3 regions of the Streptomyces crystallinus genome follow, and region 2 is predicted to be linked to each of the others. Evidence: riboswitches for the same ligand, from Rfam matches in the RefSeq annotation. Region 2 holds a riboswitch; each other region holds the start of a gene.
The links. Region 2 has a riboswitch for cyclic di-AMP ahead of ABD236_RS10240 (transglycosylase family protein). Riboswitches for the same ligand answer to the same signal wherever they lie in the genome.
Positions count from the first base shown of each region.

Region 1: it holds a riboswitch for cyclic di-AMP, as region 2 does, so the genes downstream of both, ABD236_RS30065 (M23 family metallopeptidase) here and ABD236_RS10240 (transglycosylase family protein) in region 2, are expected to answer to the same signal.
Region 3: it holds a riboswitch for cyclic di-AMP, as region 2 does, so the genes downstream of both, ABD236_RS15375 (M23 family metallopeptidase) here and ABD236_RS10240 (transglycosylase family protein) in region 2, are expected to answer to the same signal.

Region 1 covers NZ_BAAACA010000046.1:19,049-24,845, reverse strand. Annotated here, with positions in the region: gene ABD236_RS30080 (GNAT family N-acetyltransferase) at 1-116, opposite strand, end outside; gene ABD236_RS30075 (hypothetical protein) at 229-522, shown strand; gene ABD236_RS30070 (PP2C family protein-serine/threonine phosphatase) at 667-1,815, shown strand; cyclic di-AMP (ydaO/yuaA leader) riboswitch at 1,971-2,116, shown strand; gene ABD236_RS30065 (M23 family metallopeptidase) at 2,128-3,207, shown strand; gene ABD236_RS30060 (aldo/keto reductase) at 3,272-4,216, shown strand; gene ABD236_RS30055 (PrsW family intramembrane metalloprotease) at 4,229-5,617, opposite strand; gene trmB (tRNA (guanosine(46)-N7)-methyltransferase TrmB) at 5,672-5,797, opposite strand, start outside.
Region 2 covers NZ_BAAACA010000012.1:68,901-74,697, forward strand. Annotated here, with positions in the region: gene ABD236_RS10225 (nucleoside triphosphate pyrophosphohydrolase) at 1-44, shown strand, start outside; gene ABD236_RS10230 (cytochrome P450 family protein) at 209-1,444, shown strand; gene ABD236_RS10235 (transglycosylase family protein) at 1,577-2,563, shown strand; cyclic di-AMP (ydaO/yuaA leader) riboswitch at 2,824-3,010, shown strand; gene ABD236_RS10240 (transglycosylase family protein) at 3,013-3,687, shown strand; gene eno (phosphopyruvate hydratase) at 4,148-5,434, shown strand; gene ABD236_RS10250 (FtsB family cell division protein) at 5,553-5,797, shown strand, end outside.
Region 3 covers NZ_BAAACA010000014.1:1,066,569-1,072,365, reverse strand. Annotated here, with positions in the region: gene ABD236_RS15380 (alpha-galactosidase) at 1-1,657, shown strand, start outside; cyclic di-AMP (ydaO/yuaA leader) riboswitch at 2,033-2,214, shown strand; gene ABD236_RS15375 (M23 family metallopeptidase) at 2,219-3,163, shown strand; gene ABD236_RS15370 (SGNH/GDSL hydrolase family protein) at 3,304-4,095, shown strand; gene ABD236_RS15365 (NAD-dependent epimerase/dehydratase family protein) at 4,169-5,161, opposite strand; gene ABD236_RS15360 (polysaccharide deacetylase family protein) at 5,278-5,797, opposite strand, start outside.

The sequences.
Region 1 (5,797 bases), on a different contig from region 2:
GCGAAGGCGCGGCCGTCCTCGCTCGCCCAGGCGCGGGAGGAGCCGGTCAGGCCCTGGGCGGCCCAGAGCAGGGACGGGTCGCGGGGCAGTTTGTCGGAGGAGTGGAGTTCGTGCACGGTCGAACAGCCTGCGCCGTATTGTCACGCAACGTCAAGTTCTGGCCTTGGTGGCGCGGAATCGTGCCTCTCGGCGATGTGCGCGTATACGTGGAGTAGTCTCGCGCGTACTGTGCGCGAGCGTCTGGTGGGGCTGCTGCGGGCGGCGACGCGGCGGAAGGCGCCCGCGGCGCCGCTGTTCCTCGCCCTGTGTGCACTGCTGATGTGTCTCTCCCTGCCGCTGGCGCTGCCCCTGTCGCCCGCCCCGCCCTGGGTCTCCGCGCCCTCGTACACCAAGGGCCAGATCCCCTCCGTGCACGGCGGTCCGGCGGCCCGCCGCCATGCCCGGGGGACCTGTGTGCGCGGCCGGGCCGGGCCCCGCCGGTGCCGGGCGCGGCTCATCGCGACCGGCGCGGACCGGCACTGAGGGCCCGTCCGCGGCCTCCGCCCGGGCGTCCGCACGCAGCGCCCACCCGGTTGGCCGAGGAGCGTTCGCGGCACGCGGCGGGGCCCGGCACCCTGGGTGGGGCGCGGAACGTCGGCGGCCCCGCGGACGGGCAGGAGACCCCAGGTGCGGCAGCGATCGGACGGCGTCGGCCGGGAGGGCTCCCGGCGCCTGGCCCTGGTGCGCGTACTGCCCGCGCTGCTCCTCGTCGTCGGGGTCGTCCTGGACGCGGCGACCCCGCCCGATCTGACCGCCGCCGCCCTCTTCGCGGCCGCGCCCCTGGTCGCGGCCCCCTTCTGCGGCCCGCTGGGCACCGCCGCCGCGGGCGCCTCGGCGGTCGGGGCGGTGCTGCTCACCGAGTATCTGCACGACATCCCCAGTACCGGGGAGGCGGTGAGCGAGCTGTTCACCGTCACCACCGTCGGCGCGCTGGCCCTGGTCATCAACCGCATGCTGCGCCGCAGCGGCGAGCGCCTCGCCTCGGCCCGGGTCATCGCGGAGACCGCCCAGCGCGCCGTGCTGCCGACGCCGGCCGAGCGCATCGGGGGCCTCCAGGTGGCCGCGCGGTACGAGGCGGCGCAGGCCGACGCCTTCATCGGCGGGGACCTCTTCGCGGTCCAGGACACGCCGTACGGGGTGCGCCTGGTCGTCGGGGACGTGCGGGGCAAGGGCCTGGAGGCGGTCGAGGCGGTGGCCGTGGTCATCGGGGCGTTCCGGGAGGCGGCCGAGCAGGAGGCGACCCTGGAGGAGGTGGCCGGGCGCCTGGAGCGGGCGCTGGCCCGGGAGGGCACCCGGCGCTCCGGCCTGGACGCCTTCGAGGGGTTCACCACGGCCGTGCTCGCCGAGGTCCCGCGCGGCGCCGCGTCCGTACGGCTGGTGAACCGGGGCCACCCCGAGCCGCTGCTGCTGCACGCCGACGGGGCGCTGGACGTGCTCGCCCCGGCCGACCCCGCGCTGCCGCTGGGGATGGCGGAGCTGGGGGTGTGGCCGGACCGGGCGCAGACGTACCCGTTCCCGGCCGGGGCGACGCTGCTCCTCTACACCGACGGCCTCTCCGAAGCGCGCTCACTGGACCCGCCCGGGGTCTTCTACGACCCGTACGAGCGGCTGCGCGGCCGGATCTTCCCGGGCCCCGAGGAGGTGCTGGACGCTCTGGTCGACGATGTGCGCAGACATACGGGCGGCGGCGCCAGCGACGACATGGCGCTGCTCGCGGTGGGGCGGCCCGGGGCGCGCCAGCCGGAGCGGCGGCGGACGATGCCCGTGGTGCCGTGACTGACCGTGCCCGAACGGCATCCCTGCGCATAACAATTGACATACCGTCAGCACTTGTCCCCGGCGATTACCGGGAACGGCTTGGAATCCGGTCCGCCTGTCTATTAACGTTCGATAACGCAGCGCGGTCGTCCCAGCCGTCGCAGAGGCGGCACCGTGCGCACGCGCCGAATCCCGCAAGGGAACCGGGGAACCACCAACTTGGGGTGAATCGGGCATCTTTGTCTCTTCGAGATGCCCGTAGGAGACCTTCCTGCTCCGAACCCGTCAGCTAACCCGGTAGGCGAGAAGGAAGGAAAGGAGTGCGCCCCCGTGGCGTCCAACGAGCCTGCCCTCGGCACCCCGCCGGTTCCCCCCGTCTCCCTGTACGGGACCGCGCCCAGCGACACCGAGGTGTGGGAGGAGTGGAACCCCACGGAGGAGTCCGTGTCCTCCGTACGCGGCAGACACCGCGTCATCAAGCAGCGCGGCGGGCTCGCCCGCAGCTCCACCGTCCTCGGCGTCGGTGTCATCGCGGCCGTCGGCGCGGGCGGCATGGCCAGTGCGCAGACCAAGCCGCCGGTCTCCATATCCCTGCCCGACGCGGTCGCGGATAAACTCCCCGACGTCAAGTCGCTGCCGGGCGTGGGCACCCTGATCTCCGACCTCGCGGGCGACGACGAGCCCGACGCCTCCCCGGCGGACCGGGCCGACCGCGCCGTGGCGAGCGCCCCCCTGACCATGGCCGGCGTCTCCCGGGCCGACGCCGAGCAGGGCGCCACGGGCGCCGGCGAGGCCCTGCGCGCCCGTATCCTCCAGCAGGCCGAGCAGCAGCGGAGCAGCGCCGAGGCCGAGGCCAGGGCGGCCGCCGAGAAGGATGCCGCGCAGAAGGCGGCGGCCGAGGCGAAGGCCGCGCAGAGCGCCGCCGCGCAGAAGGCGGCGGCCGCGAAGAAGGCCGCCGAGGAGGCCGCCGCCAAGAAGGCGGAGGAGGAGCGCCTGGCCGAGCTCGCCAAGAGCTTCTCGCTCCCGGTCGCCTCGTACACGATCACCTCGACCTTCGGCGAGGCCGGCTCGATGTGGTCCTCCGGCCACCACACCGGCCTCGACTTCGCCGCCCCCACCGGCACCCCGCTCAAGGCGATCCACGGCGGCACGGTCAAGTCGGCGGGCTGGTCCGGTTCGTACGGCTACCGCACGGTCGTCGAGCTGGAGGACGGCACCGAGCTCTGGTACTGCCACCAGTCCTCGATCGCGGTCAGCGCCGGGCAGAAGGTGACGACCGGCGAGACGATCGGCCGCGTCGGCGCCACCGGCAACGTGACCGGCCCCCATCTGCACCTGGAGGTACACACCCCCGGCGGCACGGGCATCGACCCGATGGGGTGGCTCCAGTCCAAGGGCCTGAACCCGTAGGGAGCGCCGGGCGAGGGGGCGCATCGCGTGGAATAGCCGCGCCCCGCCCGCCCGTTCACCCCCTATGACCTCTCTGCGCCCCCTCGGCTCCTCCGATCTGTCCGTCTTCCCGCTCGCCCTCGGCGGCAACGTCTTCGGCTGGACGGCCGACGAGGCCGCGTCGTTCGCGGTGCTCGACGCGTACACCGAGGCGGGCGGCAACTTCGTGGACACCGCCGACGTCTACTCGGCCTGGGCCCCGGGCAACGAGGGCGGCGAGTCCGAGAAGACCATCGGCCGGTGGCTGGCGGCGCGCGGCAACCGCGAGGACGTCGTCATCGCCACCAAGGTGGGCGGGCACCCCCGGTTCAAGGGGCTCGCGGCCGCCACGATCAAGGCGGGAGCCGAGGCCTCGCTGCGCCGCCTCGGCACCGACTACATCGACCTGTACTACACGCACTTCGACGACGAGTCCGTCCCCGTCGAGGAGATCGTCACCGCCCTCGACCAGCTGGTGAAGGACGGTGTGGTGCGCGCGGTGGCCGCCTCCAACATCTCCCCGGCGCGGCTGAAGGACTCGCTGGACTTCTCCGACCGCGAGGGCCTGGCCAAGTACGTCGCCCTCCAGCCGCACTACAACCTGGTCTCGCGCGACACCTACGAGGGCGCCCTCCAGGACACCGCCGCCCGCTCGGGCCTGGCCGCCGTCCCCTACTTCGCGCTCGCCGCCGGCTTCCTCACCGGCAAGTACCGCCCGGGCCGGCACGTCGAGAGCGCGCGGGCCCAGGGCGCCGCCAAGCACCTGGAGACCGCGCGGGGCACCAAGGTGCTGGCCGCGCTCGACCGTATCGCCCAGGAGCACGGCGCCGAGCCCGCGACCGTGGCGCTGGCCTGGCTCGCCGCCCAGCCGACCGTGGTCGCCCCGATCGCCTCGGCCCGTACCGTCGAGCAGCTGCCCGCGCTCCTCGCCGTCGCCGACCTGGAGCTCACGGACGCGGAGCTGAGCGAGCTGAAGACCGCCTCGGCGTAGCCGCCGCTCGCCTCAGCGCAGATAGGGGTTGTACGGGGAGGACTGGTCGTGTCCGTACGGGGCCTGGTGTCCGTACGTCGCCGGGTGGCCGTACGGATACGGCTGCGGCGGGATCCAGATGCGGCCCGCCGCGCCCGCCGCGTACAGCAGCGCGGGCCCGGCCACCTCCCGGCGCGCCCACAGATGGTGCAGCAGCTCCTGCTCGCGGGCCGTGAAGTCCGGGCCGGCCTCGGTGCGCCGGGCCCGGCGGCGCAGGAACGCCAGCGCCGTCGCGAACGCCTCGTACTCGGCGACCGTCCGCGCCGCCCGCTTGCCGCCGAAGGTGCGGTACGCGAAGTCGCGGGCCATCGAGCGGGCCCGCATCGAGGAGAGCGCGAGCGGTTCGGCGGGACCCAGCCAGCCCGCCGTCGCGTACGCGGGCAGCTCCGCCGCGACCGTGCGCAGCTCCCGCTGGCGGCTCCACACCGCAAGCCAGGTGAGCAGGGCGAAGACCGGGACCATGAACGCGGCGTAGACCAGGTAGAAGCCGTACGTCCCGAACGACGACGAGCCGTTCCACAGGGCGTGCATGCCCATCGCGGACAGCAGCCCGAGCACCGGCAGGCCGATACGGCGCCACCGGCTGCCGGGCACCGCGAGCGCGGCGGCCCCGAAGCCGATGCCGGTGCACACCGTGAACAGCGGGTGCGCGAACGGCGACATCACGATCCGGACGAAGAACGTCGCCGCGGTCGTCGAGGAGAGCCCCGCGGTGTGGCTGACCTGGTCCTCGCCGAAGGCGTTGCCGAGATACAGGATGTTCTCGGTGAAGGCGAAGCCGGTCGCGGTGAAGCCCGCGACGACCACGCCGTCGACTATCCCCTTGAAGTCCCGTCTTCGGAACAGGAACAGCAGCAGCACGGCCACCGCCTTGGCGCTCTCCTCGACGACCGGCGCGATGACGGTCGCGCCCAGGTGGTCGGCGGAGGACGGGTCGGCGGTGGCGGTGGCTATCCACTTGGTCGCGAACGAGTTGGCGATGATCGCCACCAACGCGGCGGCGCACGCCCCCCAGGCGAAGGCGAACAGCAGATTGCGCCAGGGCCCCGGGTCCACCCGGTCGAGCCAGCGGAACGCGGTGGCGAGCAGCGGCACCGGCAGCACGGCGAGCGCGAGACCCACCAGGAACCCCTCGGTGCCGGTCTGCTCCCGCACGATCGCGAGGATGACCAGACCGCACAGGGCGAGCAGGGTGATCAGCGCGCCGGCCCGGACGGCCCTGGAGCGCCAGAAGTCCCGCCGCGGCCGGTAGCGCCACTTGGCGCGCTCCGGTACGGCGTCGAACCGCGGCTCGGCGCCGCGCTCCGGGACCGGCTGGAGCGGGCCCGGCGGCTGGCGTTGCGGAAGCGACTCGGACGACACCAGACGACCCTAACGAGGGGTGAGGACAATCCGCGACGGTGCGTGGGGGTGCCGTCAGGCGCCGGGCAGCTCCGCGGCGCGGGTGAAGAGCAGGTCATGGACCACATGGCCCTTGTCGAGGCCCTGCCCCTCGAAGCGCGTGAGCGGCCGGAACGCGGGCCGGGGCGCGTAGCCGCCGTC
Region 2 (5,797 bases):
CACGGGCGTACCGGGACGCGGTCCTGACGGCGGAGACGGGCTGAGAGCCGTGAGCCCCTCGACGCCGCCGGACCGGGCAGCGACCCCGACCGGCCAGGACCCCTCTTCCCCCGGCCCCTCTTCCCCCGACCCTTCTTCCCCCGGCCCCGCTTCAGCCGACCCCGCTTCCCCGGCGGCGCCGGAGCCCGCCGCGCCCGCCGCGCCCGAGATGTTCACCTGGGAGTTCGCCACCGACCCCTACCCCGTCTACGGCTGGCTGCGCGAGCACTCGCCGGTGCACCGGACCAAGCTGCCCAGCGGGGTCGAGGCGTGGCTGGTGACGCGGTACGCGGACGCCAAGCAGGCGCTCGCCGACCAGCGGCTCTCCAAGAACCCGGCGCACCACGACGAGTCGGCGCACGCCAAGGGCAAGACGGGCATCCCGGGCGAGCGCAAGGCCGACCTGATGACGCATCTGCTCAACATCGACCCGCCGGACCACACCCGGCTGCGGCGGCTGGTGTCGAAGGCGTTCACTCCCCGTACGGTCGCCGAATTCGCGCCCCGGGTACAGGAGTTGACGGACGCGCTCATCGACCGGTTCGCCGAGCGCGGCGAGGCCGACCTCATCCACGAGTTCGCGTTCCCGCTGCCCATCTACGCCATCTGTGACCTGCTCGGGGTGCCGCGCGAGGACCAGGACGACTTCCGCGACTGGGCCGGGATGATGATCCGGCACGGCGGCGGCCCGCGCGGCGGTGTGGCGCGCTCGGTGAAGAAGATGCGCGGGTACCTCCTGGAACTCATCCACCGCAAGCGGGAGAACCCCGGCGACGACCTCATCTCCGGTCTGATCCGGGCCAGCGACCACGGCGAGCACCTCACCGAGAACGAGGCCGCCGCGATGGCCTTCATCCTGCTCTTCGCCGGGTTCGAGACGACCGTGAACCTCATCGGCAACGGCGTGTACGCGCTGCTGCGCAACCCGGAACAGCGTGAGCGCCTCCAGGCCTCGCTGGCGGCCGGGGAGTCGGACCTGCTGGACACCGGCGTGGAGGAACTGCTGCGCTACGACGGGCCGGTGGAGATGGCCACCTGGCGGTTCGCCACCCGGCCGCTGTCGATCGGGGGTCAGGACATCGCCGCGGGCGACCCGGTGCTCGTCGTGCTCGCCGCCGCCGACCGCGATCCGGAGCGCTTCCGCGACCCCGACACCCTCGACCTCGGGCGCCGCGACAACCAGCACCTCGGCTACGGCCACGGCATCCACTACTGCCTCGGAGCACCGCTCGCCCGCCTGGAGGCGAGGGCCGCGCTGGCAACGCTGTTGCGGCGCCTCCCTGACCTGCGGCTCGGGGCGGATCCTGCCGATTTGCGCTGGCGCGGCGGCCTCATCATGCGCGGACTGCGCACCCTTCCGGTCGAGTTCACGCCCGCCGTAACTGACGGTACGTCAAAACTGTGACTTTCGCGTTATCGCGGGTGCATCGACTTGTGACAAGCGTTCGAGTACGGCTACGTTCACCCCTCGACTCGGCAAACCAGGCTCACCGCCAGGCCCAGCAGTCACAGACGTAGTCACACGGAAGGCCACAGCATGCGCTCCGGGAACGGACGGCACCGCCGACCCCGCCAGGCTCCCGCACTCGTCGTCGCGGCGGGGGTGACCGGCTCGGCCCTCGCCCTGCCGCTCTTCGCCGCGAGCGGCGCGAACGCCGCCTCCGCGACCACCTGGGACCGCGTCGCGGAGTGCGAGAGCGGCGGCGCCTGGAGCGCGGACTTCGGCAACGGGCTGTACGGCGGGCTCCAGCTCTCGCAGGAGACCTGGCAGACCTACGGCGGCACCTCCTATGCCGAGCGGCCCGACCTGGCCAGCCGCGCCCAGCAGATAGCCGTGGCCGAGAAGGTGCTCGCGGCGAAGGGCCCCAAGGCCTTCACCAGCTGCTCGTCGGTCTCCGGGCTCACCTCGGGCGCCGGTGCGCCGGCCGTCGACCCGGGCGCCACCCCCTCGCCGTACGTCCCCTCCGAGGAGGGGGCCGCGACCCCGGACGCCACCGCGACGCCGTCCGCGCCCGCGAAGAAGCCTCCGGCGTCCCGTACGCCCTCCGGCTCCGCCTCCACCGCTCCCAAGCCCTCCACGACGCCCTCGGCGCCGTCCACGGGTGCGAGCGGCAAGCCCGGCTCGACCGACGCCGGCGCCGGCGGTACGGCGAAGACCACCGACCCGGCCGCCGGCTCCGCCTCCGGCGGCAAGCACCGCGGCACGCCGGACCCGGCCGAGAGCGGCACCCCCGCGACCACCGAGCCGGGCAATACGGACAACACCCATGAATCGGGGCGACACGCCTCGCGAGGTGACGCCGACTCACGTGGCGCGGGCGACGTCCTGGGCGCCGACTACACCGTCCGCCCCGGCGACAACCTGTGGGACATCTCGCGCGCGCACAAGGTCGAGGGCGGCTGGTCCGCGCTCTACAAGGCCAACGAGAAGACGATCGGCTCCGACCCGAACCTGATCCTGCCTGGCCAGAACCTTGATCTGAACCTGGCAAAGACGGACAACCCGGCCCCGACCAAGGGGTAGTTCAGGGGTCTATGTCCGCTTCTGTGCAAGTGAGACATGGATCTCTTTCCGTCAACTGCCCTGTCCCGTCCGCCCGGTACGCGCGTTACGCCCCCGACCTGCGGAAACAGGGGGCGCGAAAGAGGCCCGAGGGGCGATTTCTCCCTGATGTGCCCCTTTGAACATCAGGGGTTGGTGTGTTTACGGTCGGAGCGCTCGTCACCACGGGCCCCTCCGACCGGAAACGCCGAATCCTGCCGTCGGTCGCGGGGGAACAGTCGACGCTCGATGCGCCGTAGGCAGGAGCGGGGGACCCAAGGTAAGCGCCGGGCCCGGCCGTTGGGGGACGTACACACGTCCCCGGCGGCCACGGGACCGGCTTGGGGTGAAGACGCGCCACTGGCGCGGCCGGGCCACTCACTCGCCCGAACCCGACAGCTCACCTCGCAGGCGTCGGTGAGGAGAACTCCATGCTGCTTTCTGGCAAGGGCAAGCACCGCCGCCCGTCCAAGGCCGTCCGCGTCGTCACGCTGGCGGGTGTCACCGGTGCCGCCGTCGCCGCCCCGCTGATGGCCGCGGGCTCCGCCTCCGCCGCCTCCGTCTCCACCTGGGACGCCGTCGCCCAGTGCGAGTCCGGTGGCAACTGGTCGATCAACACCGGCAACGGCTACTACGGCGGTCTGCAGTTCTCGCAGTCCTCCTGGGCCGCGGCGGGTGGCACCCAGTACGCCTCCCGTGCCGACCTGGCCACCAAGGGCCAGCAGATCGCCACGGCCGAGAAGCTGCTCGCCATGCAGGGTCCGGGTGCCTGGTCCTGCGCCGGTGCGGGCAACCTGACGGCCGGTGGGTCGGCCGCGGACGTGGACACGTCCGGCGCCGCGAAGAAGGCCGCGCCGAAGAAGGCCGCGCCCAAGGCGGCCCCGGCCCCCAAGCGGGAGTCCGCCCCCGCCTCGCGCGGCGAGTCCCGCCCCGCGCCGGTCAAGACCGGTGACGGCGAGTACACGGTGAAGTCCGGCGACACCCTCGGCTCCATCGCGGCGGCGCACGGCGTCAAGGGCGGCTGGGAGAAGCTGTACGAGCTGAACAAGGACGTGGTGAAGGACGCGAACCTGATCTTCGTGGACCAGCACCTCCACCTCAGCTAGCGCGTGCTGCCCGGTCTTTGTCTGCGGGTGTGTGGTGGGTTGCTCGCGCAGTTCCCCGCGCCCCTAAAGGACTGTGGCTGAGCTGGGTGCTCCGGCGCGGCCTACTACCTAAGGGGCGCGGGGAACTGCGCGAGCAACCACCCACTCAGCCGCAGACGAAGGCCGGGCCCTGGGGCGGAGCCCCCGGCCGCCCGCCGGAGGGCTTTCGGGAAGGGGTGGGGTGGGGGCCCAAAAACCGGCCCCCAAGATCCACTCAGCTGTCAGCTGAACCGGGCCCGGGGCCGCGCCCCGAGCAAAGTCCCGCCCCACACGGGGCGGGGCTTTGTTTTGTTCGGGAACATTTTGCCCCCCGTTTCGTCCCACGACCCGGTCGGTCGGCTGGCCGATGCCCCGGAGCCGGTTAGGCTCAGGGGTGCCGGACCACGCGGCCCGGCCCATTCGCGTCACATCCCAGAAGGAGATGCTCGTGCCGTCCATCGACGTCGTCGTAGCCCGGGAAATCCTGGACTCCCGAGGCAACCCCACGGTCGAGGTCGAGGTCGGCCTCGACGACGGCAGCACCGGCCGTGCCGCCGTCCCCTCGGGTGCCTCCACCGGTGCCTTCGAGGCCATCGAACTGCGTGACGGCGACCCCAGCCGCTACCAGGGCAAGGGCGTCGAGAAGGCCGTCCTCGCCGTGATCGAGCAGATCGGCCCGGAGCTCGTCGGCTACGACGCCACCGAGCAGCGCCTGATCGACCAGGCGATGTTCGACCTGGACGCCACGGACAACAAGGGCTCGCTGGGCGCCAACGCCATCCTCGGCGTCTCGCTCGCCGTGGCCCACGCCGCCTCCGAGGCCAGCGACCTGCCGCTGTTCCGCTACCTGGGCGGCCCGAACGCGCACCTGCTGCCCGTTCCGATGATGAACATCCTCAACGGTGGGTCGCACGCCGACTCCAACGTCGACATCCAGGAGTTCATGATCGCCCCGATCGGCGCGGAGTCCTTCTCCGAGGCGTTGCGCTGGGGCACCGAGGTCTACCACACCCTCAAGGCCGTCCTGAAGCGCAAGGGCCTGTCCACCGGCCTCGGCGACGAGGGCGGCTTCGCCCCGAACCTGGACTCCAACCGCGCCGCCCTGGACCTGATCCTGGAGGCCATCAAGGAGGCCGGCTACGCCCCGGGCAAGGACATCGCGCTCGCGCTCGACGTCGCCGCGTCCGAGTTCTACAAGGACGGCAAGTACGAGTTCGAGGGCCAGTCCCGCTCGGCCGCCGAGATGACCGAGTACTACGAGGGCCTCGTCGACGCCTACCCGCTGGTCTCCATCGAGGACCCGCTCTTCGAGGACGACTGGGCCGGCTGGAAGGTCATCACCGACAAGCTCGGCGCCCGCGTCCAGCTCGTCGGCGACGACCTGTTCGTCACCAACCCGGAGCGCCTGGCCCGCGGCATCGAGGAGGGCACCGCCAACGCGCTGCTCGTCAAGGTCAACCAGATCGGTTCGCTGACCGAGACCCTCGACGCCGTCGAGCTCGCCCAGCGCAGCGGCTTCAAGTGCATGATGTCGCACCGCTCCGGCGAGACCGAGGACGTCACCATCGCCGACCTCGCCGTCGCCACCAACTGCGGCCAGATCAAGACCGGCGCCCCGGCCCGCTCCGAGCGCGTCGCCAAGTACAACCAGCTGCTGCGCATCGAGGAGATCCTCGACGACGCCGCGGTGTACGCGGGCCGCAGCGCCTTCCCGCGCTTCAAGGGCTGACCAGCCCGAGACGGGCCAGTCCGGACACGGGCTGACCGCCCTGTCGTACGTACGTCCCCGGCCGCGGTCCCGTACCGTGTCCGGGGACGTTGTACGTACGTGAGGGGAGCGGGGCGACATGGCCAAGGGCGACCGGGACCGGTTCTCCACCGCGGCCCGGCTCAAGGTGCTCGGCGAGCAGACCGCGGCCCGGGTCTACCGCTCCCAGACCAAGCGCCAGGCGCGCCGCTCCCGGCTCACCGGCCGGGCCGCGCTGCTCGCCCTGGTGATGTGCTCCCTGGTGGTGGCCCTCGCGTACCCGATGCGCCAGTACGTGTCGCAGCGCGGCGACATCGCCGAGCAGCGCCGCAAGGAGCACGACGC
Region 3 (5,797 bases), on a different contig from region 2:
CGACGCGGCCGTATGGACACTGCCGCCGCGCGAGGGCTGGCGGCTCAGCCAGCTGCACGGCCGCTGGGCGGCCGAGTCCCGGCTCGTACGGTCCCCGCTCACCCCCGGCGACAAGGTCCTGGGCAGCCGCCGCGGCCACACCGGCCACCAGCACCTGCCCTGGGTGGCCCTGGACGCCGAGGGCACCGCCACCGAGGAGAGCGGCGAGGTGTACGGCTGCGCGCTCGGCTGGTCCGGGTCCTGGCGCATCGCCGTACAGCACCTGCCCGACGGCCGGGTGCAGATCAGCGGCGGCGCCGGGTACGACGACTCCGGGCTGTTGTCGCTCGCGCCCGGCCACGCGTACACCACACCGGTCTTCGCCGGGCTGTGGAGCCCGGACGGCTTCGGCGGGGCCAGCCGAGAGTGGCACGCCTGGCAGCTCGCACGGGTGGTCCCGGAGGCCGGGCGGGTGCGGCCTGTGCTCTTCAACTCCTGGGAGGCCACCCGGTTCGACATCGGCGAGGAGCAGCAGCGGGCGCTGGCCGGGCGCGCGGCCGCGCTGGGCGTCGAGCTGTTCGTCGTCGACGACGGCTGGTTCGGGGAGCGCACCCACGACGCCGCCGGGCTCGGCGACTGGACGCCCAACCCCGAGCGCTTCCCCGGCGGGCTGAAGCCGCTCGCGGACGAGGTGCACGCGCTGGGCATGCGGTTCGGGATCTGGGTGGAGCCGGAGATGGTCAACCCCGACAGCGCGCTGTACCGGGCGCACCCGGAGTGGGTGCAGCACCAGAGCGGCCGCCGGCGCACCGAGTTCCGCAACCAGCTGGTGCTCAACCTCGCCCGCCCCGACGTCCAGGAGCACCTGTGGGAGCAATTGGACGGGCTGCTCTCCAGCGTGCCCGTCGACTATGTGAAGTGGGACTTCAACCGCTCCTTCAGCGACGCGGGCTGGCCCGGCGAGGAGTATCCGCAGCGGCTCTGGATCGACCACGTACGGGCGCTCTACGGCCTGCTGGACCGGCTGCGGGCCGCACACCCCTCGGTCGACTTCGAGTCCTGCTCGGGCGGCGGCGGCCGGATCGACCTCGGCATCCTCTCCCGCACCGACCAGGTGTGGACCTCCGACAACACCGACCCGCTGGACCGGCTCGCCATCCAGCACGGCTTCAGCCAGCTGCACCCGGCCCGGGTGATGGCCGCCTGGGTCACCGACAGCCCCAACACCCTGCTCAACGGCCGCCGCAGCAGTCTGCGCTTCCGCTTCGTCAGCGCGATGGCCGGAGTGCTCGGCGTCGGCGGGGACCTCACCCGCTGGAGCGAGGACGAACTGGCCGAGGCGCGCGGCTGGGTGGAGCTGTACAAGGAGATCCGGCCGGTGGTGCAGCTCGGTGCCCAGTACCGGCTGCGGCCCCCGGAGGGCGGTCTGAGCGCCGTCCAGTACGTACGCGGCGACGACGCCGTCGTCCTCGCCCACCTCCAGGCCCAGCACCACGGGCTGCGGCCCCCGGCCCTGCGGCTGCGCGGCCTGGACCCGGCGGCCGCTTATCGGTGCCTGGACACCGGGGCCGTGCACCGGGGAGCGGTATTGCTGCACCGGGGCCTGGACACCGGGCTTGTGGGTGATCTTGATGCGGCGGTGTTCCGTTTCCGGCGGGCGGGTGCGGGGGAGGGATGAGGAATTCACCCGCCGAGCGCGACAAAGCTGCCCATCTGGGTGTAGCGGCTCAAAACGGGACAGAGTGTGGTGATAGCTCTCGGGCTGGGTGAATCAGGGCGGAACTTTCGTCCGGATTGGGCGATTTGATGGACCCTGTCCATCTCCCGGGCGTGACACGGAGGTTGCCCGTGAGGAGCGTCATATCCGTGACGTTCCGTGGTGGCGGCCCCGAATGAATTCCCCCGTCCGGCCGGGCCCGTTGGGAATTCCGGTCCACGCAGGGTGACCGCAATTCCCCGGTGAATTCGCGGCCGGGAATGCGGATGACGAATGGGCACTTGTCGTGGTGCGCCGGGCTCGCTTACGGTCACCGCAATCCGGGTGGACCGCCGAATCCTGCCACCGCCCGGAATCCGCACCCATCCACGCGTGGCAGGAGCGGGGGACCCAGGTAAGCGCCGTCCGGAATTCCGGCACGGCTCGGGGTGAAGCCGGAGCACCGTGACGCAGCGGTGCCGGCCGGGCAGCTCCAGCCCGAACCCGACAGCTCACCTCGCAGGCGCCGGAGAGGAATCCGCCATGCCCGCGAAGGGTAAGCACCGCCGTCCCAAGTCCAGCCCGATATCCCGGGGCATGGTCGCCGCCGGCACGGGCGGCGCCGCACTCGCCATCCCGCTGCTCGGCGCCACCGGCGCGCACGCCGCGGCGCAGACCGCCGCCCCCGCCGCCGCGCCCCAGCAGACCGCCCGGGCCGCCGCCTTCGTCGCCGCGCCCGCCGCCCCGCAGGCCGCACCGACCACGTACAAGGTCAAGAGCGGCGACTGCCTGTCGCGGATCGCCGAGGACCACCGGCTCGGCGGCTGGCAGCGGCTGTACCAGGACAACCGCGAGGTCGTCGGCTCCGACCCGGCGCTGATCCGGCCGGGCATGAAGCTCGTCCTCGGCGCGAAGGCCGCCGGTGCGTCGCACACCTCCGCCAAGGCGAGCGGCTCGCACGGGACCGGCGCGAAGCCGGCCGCGAAGCCGGCCCCCGCCAAGGCCCACACGTCGACGTCGTCCCAGGCCACCGGCGCTTCCCCGGCCGACACCGCCCCCTCGGCCGGCCAGGGCTCCTCCTCCGGCTTCCGCGCGCCCCTGGACAGCGTGAGCATCGGCACCCCGTACCGCATGGCCGGATCCATGTGGTCCAGCGGTTACCACACCGGCGTCGACTTCGCGGCCGAGACCGGCACCGTGGTGAAGGCCGTCGGCGCGGGCACGGTCGTCTCGGCCGGCTGGGGCGGCGCGTACGGCAACCAGGTCGTCATCCGGCACGCCGACGGCATGTACTCCCAGTACGCCCACTTCTCGCAGCTCTCGGTCTCGGCCGGGCAGAGCGTGACCGAGGGCCAGCAGCTCGGGCTCTCCGGCGCCACCGGCAACGTCACCGGCCCGCACCTCCACTTCGAGATCCGCACCACGCCCGACTACGGCTCGGACGTCGACCCGATCGCCTACCTCCGCCAGCAGGGCGCGAGCCTCTGACGGAAGCCGTGCCGCCCGAATCGCCGGGGGTATTCGGCGTATTCCCGCTGGGGACAACTGACCGGGTGGTCTATATCACCCACCGTCAACCCCTCCTTACGGTCGCGTAGGTCACACGCGTAAGGGAAAGATATGGTCCCGTGGCAGACGATTCGAGATCATTCAACAGCGGTACGTTCGGGTCGTACACGGCGATCGGCGACAGCTTCACGGAAGGGGTCGGCGACCCCGGTCCCGACGGGGCATTCGTCGGCTGGGCGGACAGGTTCGCCGTGCTACTGGCAGACCAGCGACCGGAGGGGGCCTTTCGCTACGCCAATCTCGCGGTCCGCGGCAGGCTCCTCGACCAGATCGTCGAGGAGCAGGTGCCGCGGGCCAAGGAGCTCGCACCCGACCTGGTGAGCTTCTGTGCGGGGGGCAATGACATCATCCGGCCGGGCAGCGACCCGGACGACGTGGCCGAGCGCTTCGAACGCGCGGTGGCCGACCTGAAGAGCACGATCCCGACGGTCATGGTGACCACCGGGTTCGACACCCGCGGGGTGCCGGTCTTCAAGCATCTGCGCGGCAAGGTGGCGACGTACACCGCGCATGTGCGCTCCATCGCCGACCGCTACGGGTGCCCGGTGCTCGACCTGTGGTCGCTGCGGTCCGTCCAGGACCGGCGGGCGTGGGACGCCGACCGGCTGCACCTGTCGCCCGAGGGGCACACCCGGGTCGCGCTGCGCGCCGCCCAGGTGCTCGGGCTCGAGATCCCGGCCGACCCTGACCAGGAGTGGCCCCCGATGCCGCCGCGGGGCACCCTCGAGGTGCGGCGCGACGACATCCACTGGGCGCGTGAGCACCTGGTGCCATGGATCGGGCGACGGCTGCGCGGCGAGAGCTCGGGCGACCACGTGGAGCCCAAGCGGCCCGACCTGCTGCCTCTGTGACGGCCCATCAGGTGGGTTGGCCCCTGGGCCAACCGCGCTGACGGGCCGTCATGTGGGCGGCGCCGTGCGCGGCTCAGCCGTGCAGCAGCTTCCGCTCCGTCTCCGGGTCGAGTCCGACCCGGGGGCGGTCCGGCCGCTGCGGCGCCTCCCCGCCGATCGACCGGAGCCAGGCCCAGGTGTCGGCGGCCGTCTCCGCGACAGGACGGCAGCGCAGCCCGGAGAGCACCGCCTTCCACACGTTGGAGCCGTGCATCGTGCCGTGCAGCTCGCCCGGCGGGATCCACACCGGCAGGTCGCTCCACGGCTCGACCCCGGCGGCCAGGATCGGCTCCGGGTCCGTCCAGCGCAGCTCCGCGCCGCCGCCGGTCACCCGCGCGCACGCCTCCAGGAGCTCGCCCATCGTGGTGTGGTCCGGCGGGCAGACCAGGTTGTACGGGCCGCAGAGCCCGAAGTCGGCGGCGCTCACGATCCACTCCGCCAGATCCCGTACGTCGATGAACTGCACCGGCAGATCGCGCGGCCCCGGAGCCAGCACCTCGCCGCCGCGCGCCATCCGGCCCAGCCACCAGGGCAGCCGCCCGATGTTCTCGTACGGGCCGAGGATCAGCCCGGCGCGCACCAGGAGCGAGCGGTCCGGGCCGAACTCCCGGACGGCGGCGAGCTCGCCGCCGCGCTTGGCCTGGGCGTAGGCCACCTCGCCCTCGGCGTCCGGCGAGCCGTCGACCAGCTCCGCGCCCTCGTCGGCCCCGACCGGGACCGGGTGCTCGTACACCGAGCGGCTCGACACGTACACATACCGGGCGGCCCGCCCCTCGGCGAGCAGCCGCGCGGCGTCGCGCACCGCCGAGGGCGCCCCCGACCAGGTGTCCACGACCACGTCCCACCGGCCGTCGGCGAGCGCCGCCAGACCGTCCTCGGCCGTCCGGTCGCCGAGCAGGGCCCGCACGCCCTTCGGCGGCTCGTGGCGGCCCCGGTGGAAGACCGTCACCTCGTGCCCGCGCGCCAGCGCGGTCTCGGCCACGGCGCGGCCGACGAACTCCGTACCACCCAGTATCAACAGCTTCATGGCCGCAACTCTGCCCGCCGGAACGGCTCCTGAGAACCGGTCCGTGCCGGTCCACGCTCAGGGCGAAATCCAGACGCTCCCGAAGGGCGGCCCGAGGGAGCGTCGAGGGCGGGTTGTCAGGGGCGGTACAGCTGGCCGGGCTTCGGGGCGGCGGGGGAGAGCAGCTGGGGCACGGTCACGAAGGTGAAGCCGCGCGCCTTCAGGGCGTCGATGATCCCGGGCACGGCGGGCACGGTCCCGTCGTAGATGTCGTGCAGCAGGATGATGCCGTCGCGGTCGGCCTGGTCCAGGATCCGCTCGGTGATCAGGGCGGAGTCGTTGGTGGAGTAGTCCTTGGCGGTCGCGCTCCACAGGATCTGCGAGAGCCCCAGCTCCTTGGTGACCTTGGTGACCTCCTCGTTGGTACGGCCCTGCGGAGGCCGCATCAGCACCGGCTTGCGGCCGGTGAGCTTGGCCACCGCCTCCTGGGTGCGGTTGAGCTCGGCGCGTATCTCGGCGGGCTTCAGCTTGTCCAGGCGCTCGTGCGACCAGGTGTGGTTGGCGACCTCGTGCCCCTCGGCGGCGAGGCGGCGCACGGTGTCCGGGTACTTCTCGACGTGGTTCCTGCCCAGCAGGAAGAAGGTGGCGTGCACCTTC